DNA from 3 places in the Allobosea sp. Root670 genome. Region 2 is predicted to be linked to each of the others. Evidence: predicted binding sites of a transcription regulator. Region 2 holds the regulator's gene; each other region holds the start of a gene.
What was found. Region 2 encodes LexA, which represses DNA repair genes until DNA is damaged. Its sites were predicted from a motif close to TGTTCNNNNTGTGTTCNG; they were not measured.

Region 1 (3,272 bases), on a different contig from region 2:
GCCGCCGGCAACGCATAGATTTAGGCTGCAGGCGTGGTCGAGATGCCTAGTCCAGGCCGGCATTCGATCGTATTGAGTGCTGATAGCGCCTGAATTTCTTCCAGATAATGCTTAAAACTGTTCTAATGCCGCAACGGGCGGGCCGCCCGGGCATGAGCGCGTACTTTCGCTGTGGCCGGCCGAGCAGCGCAGCTTCCGCATCGCAAGTGCAGAAATCAAAAGCGCAGGAAGCGTTTGCCGTGACGGCAGGCGTGAAGGCGCCGGTGCCTACTCGGCAGCGCGTTTCAGCTCCAGCCCCTTGGCGAAGGGCAGCTTCGGCTCGCTCTTCTCGTCGTCGAAATCGAGCGCGCCGATCCTCTCGGCGCGACTCGTCACCTTGCCGGCCGAGGTCTTGATCTGGCCGACATCGTCCTGTGCCTGCCGGAAATGATTGTCGAGCTTGTCGACGCGCTCGCCGAGCCGGCGCACGTCGTCGAGCAGCTTGCCGACCTCGGTCTGGATCACCTGCGCTTCCTCGCGCATCCGCGCATCGCGAACCAGCGACTGCATCAGCTGGATCGCCAGTGCCAGGAGCGAGGGCGAGACGATCATGATGCGCGCCCGGTGCGCCCGCTGGACGACATCGTCGAAATGCTCGTGCAGATCTGCATAGATCGATTCGGAGGGCACGAAGAGCAGGGCGATGTCCTGCGTCTCGCCGGGCAGGAAATAGCGCTCGGCGATATCCTTCACATGCACGCCGACATCGCTGCGCACGCGCTGGCCGGCCGTCTTCTTCGCGTCGTCGCCGCGCGCCTCGCGCAGCAGCGTGAAGCTCTCCAGCGGGAATTTGGCGTCGATGACGAGGCCGCGCCCGTCGCCGGGCAGGGTGACGAGGCAGTCCGGCCGCTTGCCGTTGGAAAGCTGCGGCTGGAACGCGAAGAAGGCGGCGGGCAGCCCGTCGCGGACGATCGCTTCCATCCGGCCCTGGCCATAGGCGCCGCGCGCCTGCTTGTTGGCGAGCACGTCGCGGAGCGTCACGACCTCGGAGGTGAGATCGGTCAGGTTCTTCTGGGCGCTGTCGATCACCGCCAGCCGCTCCTGCAGCTTGCCGAGGCTCTCGGTGGTCTGGCGGACATTCTGCTCAAGGCCCTGGCCGACCTTGTGGCTCAGGCCGTCCATCCGGTCGGCGACGAGGCGGGCGAGATCGCCCTGCCGGGTCGACAGGATTTCGGCCATCGACTGCATCCGGCCGGCGAGCTCGGCCTGCTGGCGGTTCATTTCGGCGACCTTGTCGTCCATTTCGCGGGCGCGCTCAGTCGCCATCGCTGCCTCGATCGCGCGGCTCCGGCCGCCGCGCCAGCTGGCGATCACCGCCATCAGCAGCAGGGCGAGGCTCAGGCCCCCGAAGCCCAGCGCGGCCTCGGCCCATGTCACCGGGCGTTCCAGCAGGGTGAAGGCGATCTCGTTCATGCGCGGGAGCCTAGCCGATTCGGCAGGGAATTGCGAACGAAAGCGGAACAGTTTGACCGCTCCTCCACAAATGCTTATGTCCCGGGCTCAACAGCTCTTTCTCCTTGGAATCCCATGTCCGTTCGCCCGCTCGTCATCCTGCCCGACGCCCAGCTTCGCCTCGTCTCGAAGCCGGTCGAGGCCGTCACGCCCGAGATCAGGACGCTGGTCGCGGACATGTTCGAGACGATGTACGACGCGCCCGGCATCGGGCTCGCGGCGATCCAGATCGGCGTGCCGCTGCGCGTGGTGACGATCGACCTGTCGAAGCCCGAGACGAAGGAGGGCGAGGAGCCCGAACCGAAGAAGCCGCAGGTCTTCATCAACCCGGAGGTCACCTGGTCCTCGGACGAATTCAGCGCCTACGAGGAAGGTTGCCTCTCGATCCCGGAATATTACGAGGAGGTTGAGCGCCCGGCCGAGGTCAAGGTCCGCTACATGGATCTCGACGGCAAGACCCATGAAATCGCGGCCGATGGCTTGCTCTCGACCTGCCTGCAGCACGAAATCGACCATCTCGATGGCGTGCTCTTCATCGACCATATCTCGCGGCTGAAGCGCGAGCGCGTCACCAAGAAATTCGCCAAGGCAGCCAAGCGCGAACGGGCTGCGTAGCGAGCGGTCGTATCCGAGCCCTCGTCCTGAGAGCCGCGGTGCGCGGCGTCTCGAAGGGTGCTTCAGGAGGCGACAGGATCATCCTTCGGGACGCAGCCTCTGGCTGCTCCTCAGGATGAGGGCTGTTCTATTCTTCCCGGTATCGAGCCGGGCCAAGGTAAGGTCGAGCGTATGAGCTTGCGCGTCATCTTCATGGGCACGCCGGATTTTGCCGTGCCGGTGCTGACCGAGATCGTAGGCCAGGGGCATGAGGTCGTCTCCTGCTACACCCGCCCCCCGGCGCAGGCTGGCCGCGGCCTCGAAACGAAGCCTTCGCCGGTGCATCGCGCTGCCGAGCGTTTCGGCATCCCGGTCTTCACGCCCAAGACGCTGAAGACGCCGGAGCAGGCCGAGATCATCGCCTCGCACCAGGCCGATGTCGCCGTCGTCGTCGCCTATGGCATGATCCTGCCCCAGGCGATCCTCGATCTGCCGGAGCTCGGCTGCCTTAATCTCCACGCCTCGCTGCTGCCGCGCTGGCGCGGCGCCGCCCCGATCCAGCGTGCGATCATGGCGGGCGATGCCGAGAGCGGCGTCTGTGTCATGAAGATGGAAGCCGGTCTCGATACCGGACCCGTCGCCATGGTCGAGAACCTTGCGATCGGCCCGGACATGACGGCCGGCGAATTGCACGATCAGCTCAGCCTGCTCGGCGCCGATCTGATGGTGCGCGCGCTCGCGGCGCTCGGGCGCGGCGGCCTGCAGTTCACGCCGCAGCCGGAAGAGGGCGTGACCTATGCGAGCAAGATCGCGAATGCCGAGGCGAAGCTGAGTTGGACCCTGCCGGCGCAGCAGGTCCACGATCTCGTGCGCGGCCTTTCGCCCTTCCCGGGTGCCTTCGCCGAGATCGACCTCGGCAAGGGGCCGGAGCGCCTGAAGATCCTGCGCACGGCCCGGGCCGGCGGCGCGGCCGAGCCTGGCACGCTGCTCGACGACGAGGGCAGTGTCGCCTGCGCCGTCGGGGCGGTGAAGCTGCTTCAGGTCCAGCGCGCCGGCAAGGCGCCGATGAGCGGGGCCGAGTTCCTGCGCGGCGCCCGGCTCGGAGCCGGCGACAAGCTTTGAATGAGCAGGCCATTGTCCGAAAACCGCCTCGCACTTTTCGGTAGCGGACTCTGATGCCGCGCTAC
Region 2 (3,272 bases):
AGGGCGACGTGCTCGGCACCGCGCGCCTCGCCGGCATCATGGCGGCGAAGCGCACGCATGAATTGATCCCGCTCTGCCACCCGCTGCTGCTCAGCAAGATCGCCGTCGATCTCGCGATCGACGAGGCCTTGCCAGGCGTGCGCGTGCGCGCCGAAGTCAAGATGAAGGGTCAGACCGGCGTCGAGATGGAGGCGCTCACCGCCGTCTCCGTCGCCTGTCTCACCGTCTACGACATGGTCAAGGCGGTCGACCGGGCGATGCGGATCGAGAACATCCGCCTGCTGCACAAGTCCGGCGGCCAGTCCGGCGATTACGAGGCGAAAGCTAGCTGATGGCGCTCACCCCGGTCCCCGTCGCGCGCAAGGCGCTGCTCGACAGCATTCCGGGGCCGACCGGGGCGGAAACCCTGCCGCTGGCGCAATGCGCCTGGCGGGTGCTGGCCGGTGAGGTCAAGGCCCTCAGGACGCAACCGCCCTTCGCCAATTCCGCCATGGATGGCTATGCCGTGCGCGGCGACGAGATGGCGGAAGGCGTTTCGCTCACTGTCATCGGCGAATCCGCTGCCGGCCGGGCCTATGAGGGCGCGGTCGGGCCAGGACAGGCGGTGCGCATCTTCACGGGCGCACCGATGCCTGAAGGCGCCGACACCATCCTGATGCAGGAAGATGCCGACGGCGTCGACAGCCCGGTGATCCGCGTCCGCGTGCCGCCAGCTAAAGGCAAGTTCCTCCGCGCCGCAGGGCTCGATTTCCATGAAGGCGACGTGCTGCTTCAAGCCGGGCGCGCACTCGACAGCGCCGCCCTCGGCCTTGCTGCCGCGATGGGGCATCCGACTTTGCCTGTCCGGCGGAAGCCTCGGGTGGCGATTCTCGCCACCGGAGACGAACTGGTGGCGCCGGGCGAACCTGTGGGCCGCGACCAGATCGTCGCCTCGAACTCGTTCTCGCTCGCCGCGCTGGTCGAGAAGGCCGGCGGCACTGTCATCGATCTCGGCATCGCCCGTGACGACCATGCCGATCTCGCCAGCAAGATCGCAAGGGCGGGCGAGGCCGACGCCGATGTGCTGATCACGCTCGGCGGGGCCTCGGTCGGCGCGCATGATCTCGTGCAGGAAGCGCTGACGCGGGCCGGCATGACGCTGGGCTTCTGGAAGATCGCGATGCGGCCGGGCAAGCCGATGATGACCGGACGCCTCGGCCGGATGGTCGTGGTCGGGCTGCCGGGCAATCCGGTCTCCTCGATCGTCTGCGGCCATCTCTTCGTGCTGCCCTTGATCGAGGCGCTGCTCGGCATCGCGGACGCCGATCGCGACCGCAGCATCCCCGCCATTCTGGGACGCGACATGCCCGGCAATGACGAGCGCGAGGATTACCTGCGCTCGGAGCTCACGCTGACGCCGGAAGGCTGGGTGGCGACGCCCTTCGACCGGCAGGATTCCTCGATGCTCGGCACGCTGGCGCGCGCTCAGGCCCTGACGATCCGCCCGGCCCATGCCGCTACCGCGAAGAAAGGCGAGGCCTGCCGCATCCTGCCCTTGCGGTAGCGGCTTGCGGAACACAAGCAGAACGCGTATGGTGTTCGTGCTTTGTTTCGAATCTGCGCATTGAGGGGCTGGCGGCGACCATGCTGACACGCAAGCAACATGAACTCCTGCGCTTCATCCAGGAACGCTTGCGCGAAAGTGGCGTGCCGCCCTCCTTCGACGAGATGAAGGATGCGCTCGACCTGCGCTCGAAATCCGGCATTCACCGCCTGATCATGGCCCTGGAGGAGCGCGGCTTCATCCGCCGCCTGCCGAACCGGGCGCGTGCGCTCGAAGTCATCAAGATGCCGGATGGGCTCGGCGCGCCTCAGGCACGGCCCCGCTTCAGCCCGGCCATCGTCCAGGGCGGCCTGGGCTCACAGCCCAGCGTGGCCAAGCCGCGCCCTGCCGAGGACGACAGCCGGCATTCCATCGCCATCCCGGTGATGGGCCGCATCGCGGCGGGTACGCCGATCTCGGCGATCCAGAGCCGCAGCCACACCGTTTCGCTGCCGCCGGACATGCTCGGCTCCGGCGAGCATTACGCGCTGGAAGTGCGCGGTGATTCGATGGTCGAGGCCGGCATTCTCGACGGCGACACCGTCGTCATCCGCAGGCAGGACACGGCCAATACCGGCGACATCGTCGTGGCACTGATCGATGACGAGGAAGCGACGCTGAAGCGCCTGCGCAAGCGCGGCTCCTCGATCGCGCTCGAAGCGGCGAACCCGGCCTACGAGACCCGTGTGCTCGGCCCCGACCGGGTCAAGATCCAGGGCCGGCTGGTCAATCTGATGCGGCGCTACTGAAGGCGTTCGGTGTCGGCCTCGGCTTCGTTGTCGGCGGCCGGTGCGGGCTGTACGGTGACCGACTGATTGGTGGGACGCGTGCCTGGCTCCGTCAGGCGTCGCTCGCGCCGGCGGCTCCAGGGCCGCTCACTGTCGGACTGCTCCGCGATATGGCTGCTCCATCCCGACGCCGTCCGGTAGAGCGAGGTCGCGCCGTCGCGTGATAGCGTCATGCGCTCGACCAGCCTGGCCTTGCAGGTGCCGCCCCAGGGGATGGCGGTGATGACGAGGTCGGCGCGCTGGCAATCCTCGATGATGGCGAGTCGCTCGCGCGTATAGGAGATTGTGCGCTTGTCGGCGGTCTGCGCAACGCATGCCAGCCGGTCGCAGGCGATGCCGGCGCGCAAGCTGGGATCGTCGGGCGAGCGGCTGTCGCCATCGGCGGCGAGCCATTGCTGCAGGACGAAGCGGCTGGGCTTGCCGGCGATGGCGAGGCGCCCGTCGGGACCGCGCACGGCCATCCCGGAGCCATCGCGCTCGATCAGGATTTCCGGCCGCTCCGGCTTTCCGGCGATCGCGACGCCGAAGATCAGCGGCAAGGCCGCAAGCCAGCGCCAAGCCGTGGTCCAGAGCGTCAGCCACAACAGCGTCATCGCAAAGCAGGCCAGCACGCCTGAGCCGAAAGCCGCCACCGTCACGGTGGAATGGTCGATGGCCGCGACCCAATGCGCCACCTTGAGGACGACGTCGGAGGCGAGCCCCATCAGGGCCCAGGCCGGCCAGTCCAGCCCGAACGGATAGGCGAGCACGCCGAACACCGCCGCCGGCATGACGAAGAGCGAGACGAAGGGCAGCGCCATGGCGTTGCCGAGCAGGCCGAAGGGATTGAAGGTCTGGAAGTGATAGGCTCCGAAGGGCGCCGTCGCGGCGGTGGCCAGCATGGTGGTGACGAGGATGCCAAG
Region 3 (3,272 bases), on a different contig from region 2:
TTTCAGTTTTCCGGCGCCGGCCTTGCGTGCCGCGAAGATCACGGCGTCCAGCATGCGGATGGCGACGCCTTCGCCCGGCTTCAGCGAATGGAGTGCGCAGAGATAGGCGCTGTCGCCCCGCACCGTCCAGCTCGCCAGCGCGGCGGTCCTGCCCGAGCTGTCGAACAGGCCGAGCGCATCGATCTCGGCGACGTCGTAGACATGCAGGCCGATCATCATGCTGTGCGAGCCCCAGCTCGCCAGCATGATGCGGCAGAGCTCGGTCTTGTCGGTCACGACGCGCAATTGAAGCTCGTCGGGCGCTTCGCTCACTTCGCCAGTTCCTTCAGGCCCAGCTTGATCAGCTGGGCCGTGCCGGCCCCATCGCCGGCGGCCTTGGCGGCAGCCGCCACGGCAGCCACCGCCTGCGCCCGAGGATAGCCGAGATTGGCGAGCGCGGACACCGCGTCGGCGATCGGCTGCGGCAGCTTCCTGTCCTCCAGCGCGCCTGCGAGCTGCGCCACGCCCGGATCGATATGGCCGAAGGCCGGGGCTTTGTCCTTGAGCTCGGCGCAGAGGCGTTGCGCGAGCTTGGGGCCGACGCCGGGGGCGCGCGCGATCGCGGCCTTGTCGTTGGTGGCGATGGCGGTGGCCAGCCCGCCCGGATCGAGCGTCGAGAGGATGGCGAGCGCGACCTTGGCCCCGACGCCCTGCACGACCTGCATCAGGCGGAACCAGTCGCGCTCATTGTCGGACATGAAGCCGTAGAGGCGGATCGCATCCTCGCGGACATGGGTCTCGATCGAGAGCGCGGCGGCCTCGCCCGGCTGAGGAAGGCGCTGGAGCGTGCGCGCCGAGCACTGCACGACATAGCCGACGCCCTGCACGTCGATGATGACGTGGTCCTCACCATAAGAATCGATCAGGCCCTTGAGCTTGCCGATCATCGATTTTCTCCACGAGTCATCCCGGGCGACCGTAGGGAGACCCGGGATCCATTCCGGAACATGTCTCGGTGAGGTTCCGGAATGGATCCCGGATCTTCGCTTCGCTCCGTCCGGGATGACCCACGCGAGGGAGTGTCGCGAAAAATGTCGCTCGGCAGCATGAGGCTCATGATGCCTTCATCTGCGCGACCAGCGCCTTCATGCCGCGATGCTGGGCATGGCAGATCGCTACGGCGAGCGCGTCCGCCGCGTCGGCCGATGAGGTCTCGGCCTTCGGCAGGAGCACGCGAATCATCGCCTGGACCTGCTTCTTGTCGGCATGGCCGACGCCGACCACGGTCTTCTTGACGAGGTTGGCGGCGTATTCCGCGACATCGAGTCCGGCGAGCGCCGGCACGACCAGTGCGATGCCGCGGGCCTGGCCGAGCTTCAGCGCCGATTGCGGGTCGCGGTTGATGAAGGTCTCCTCGACAGCGGCCTCGTGCGGGCGATGCGCGGCGAGGACCTTGTTCAGGCCCTCGTGCAATTGCCGCAGGCGCTGGCCGAGCGGCAGCGCGCCGTCGCTCTCGACGCAGCCGCAGGCGACGAAGGAGAGCTTGCTGCCTTCGGAGACGACGATGCCCCAGCCGGTCTTCCGGAGGCCGGGATCGATGCCGAGGATGCGAATCGGGGGTGCCATGTCGGGTTCAACCTAGCGGATGTTTCGGATTTGTCCCGCGCCGAGACAGGCCGCGCGATGGGGCTGGATGAATTCCCCTGATCGATGACATCAAAAAGGAAAGTTGTTCTTGCCGCCCGCCCGTGGGCATGGTTCGCCGCATCTTTCTTCCTCATCCGGTGTCATGTCCTTCAACCTGTCTTCCTTCATGCCGGGCCTCACGGCCGATGGCATCGCCGTCCTGCTGGCTGCAACGCTGCTCGGCGGGCTGGTGCGTGGCTTCACCGGCTTCGGCTTCGCGATGGTGTTCATGCCGCTGGCCTCGATGATCCTCGGGCCGGTCGCGGCGCTCGGCCTGATCTGGTTCATCGATCTGCCCTTCGCGCTGCCGATCGCGGCACGCAGCGCCAAGACGGCGGAATGGCGCGAAATCCTGCCGCTGCTGCTGACCGCGACGCTCGCCCTGCCGGCAGGAATCTGGCTGCTGATCTGGCTCGACCGCGAGACGATGCGCTGGGTGCTCGCTCTGCTCGTGCTCAGTGCGGTGGGCCTGATGGCCTCGGGCTGGCGCTATCACGGGCGGCCGACGATCCCGCTCTCGCTCGGGGTGGGCGCCCTGTCGGGGCTGTTCAACGGCATGGCCTCGATCGGCGGCATGCCGCTCGCGGTGTTTTGGCTCGGCGCGCAGCGCAACGACCGGCACAAGACGCGGGCCAACATGCAGGCCTTCTTCGGCGTCTCGACGCTGATCAGCGGCACGGTCCTGTGGTGGAAGGGCATCCTGACCGGTGGGGCCCTCATGATGGCGGTGCCGCTGTTCGCAATCTACGGCGTCGGGCTCTGGGCCGGCACGCATGGCTTCCGGCTGGCTTCGGAGCAAACGTTCCGGCGCGGCGCCTATCTGGTGATCTTCCTGAGCGCGCTGATCAGCCTGCCGCTCTGGGACGCGGTGATCGGGCGATAGGACGCGTCGCGGGTATCCGCGTCCTCACACCATATCAAGGCTTCAAAAACGCAAATGGCCGGGACGAGCCCGGCCATGATGCATGGAGGACGCTGGCTTCAGCTCACGCGCTGAGCTTGGCCATGATGTCGTCGGCGATCTCGAAATTGGCGAAGACGTTCTGGACGTCGTCGTCGTTGTCGAGCGCTTCCATCAAACGCATCATCGAGGCGGCTTTTTCCTCGTCGAGCGGGGCCGTCGTCGTCGGGCGCCAGACCGGCTTGGCCGAGGCGGGGGCGCCGAGTGCTGCCTCAAGCGCCTTGGAGACTTCGTTCAGGGCGTCGAAGGCGCAGAGGATGGTGTGACCGTTCTCGTCCGAGATCACGTCGTCGGCCCCGGCCTCGATCGCGGCTTCCATCACCGTGTCGGCATCGCCAGCCTCCGGCGGATAGCTGATCTCGCCGACGCGGTTGAACATGAAGGAGACCGAGTTGCTCTCGCCCAGCGCACCGCCCGACTTGGTGAAGTAGGAGCGTACGGCGGAAGCGGTGCGGTTGCGGTTGTCGGTCAGGGCCTCGACGATGACGGCGGTGCCGCCGGGGCCGTAGCCCTCGTAGCGGACCTCGTCATAGTTATCGCCTTCGCCGCCGGCTGCCTTGTTGATGGCGCGCTGGATGTTGTCCTTCGGCATGTTCTCGGCGCGCGCGGCAAGCACCGCCATGCGCAGGCGCGGGTTCATGTTGAT

Region 1: the regulator LexA is predicted to act here: its motif matches at 1,485-1,502, upstream of ASE61_RS05740 (DNA recombination protein RmuC).
Region 3: the regulator LexA is predicted to act here: its motif matches at 1,626-1,643, upstream of ruvC (crossover junction endodeoxyribonuclease RuvC).

The regions. Positions count from the first base shown of each region.
Region 1 covers NZ_LMJU01000001.1:1,242,252-1,245,523, reverse strand. The annotation lists gene ASE61_RS05740 (DNA recombination protein RmuC) at 268-1,452, opposite strand; gene def (peptide deformylase) at 1,567-2,106, shown strand; gene fmt (methionyl-tRNA formyltransferase) at 2,278-3,207, shown strand; gene truA (tRNA pseudouridine(38-40) synthase TruA) at 3,261-3,272, shown strand, end outside.
Region 2 covers NZ_LMJU01000015.1:473,956-477,227, forward strand. The annotation lists gene moaC (cyclic pyranopterin monophosphate synthase MoaC) at 1-332, shown strand, start outside; gene glp (gephyrin-like molybdotransferase Glp) at 332-1,543, shown strand; gene lexA (transcriptional repressor LexA) at 1,624-2,331, shown strand; gene ASE61_RS14705 (ComEC/Rec2 family competence protein) at 2,325-3,272, opposite strand, start outside.
Region 3 covers NZ_LMJU01000017.1:378,574-381,845, reverse strand. The annotation lists gene ASE61_RS19800 (hypothetical protein) at 1-312, opposite strand, end outside; gene ruvA (Holliday junction branch migration protein RuvA) at 309-926, opposite strand; gene ruvC (crossover junction endodeoxyribonuclease RuvC) at 1,093-1,605, opposite strand; gene ASE61_RS19785 (sulfite exporter TauE/SafE family protein) at 1,715-2,548, shown strand; gene ASE61_RS19780 (YebC/PmpR family DNA-binding transcriptional regulator) at 2,652-3,272, opposite strand, start outside.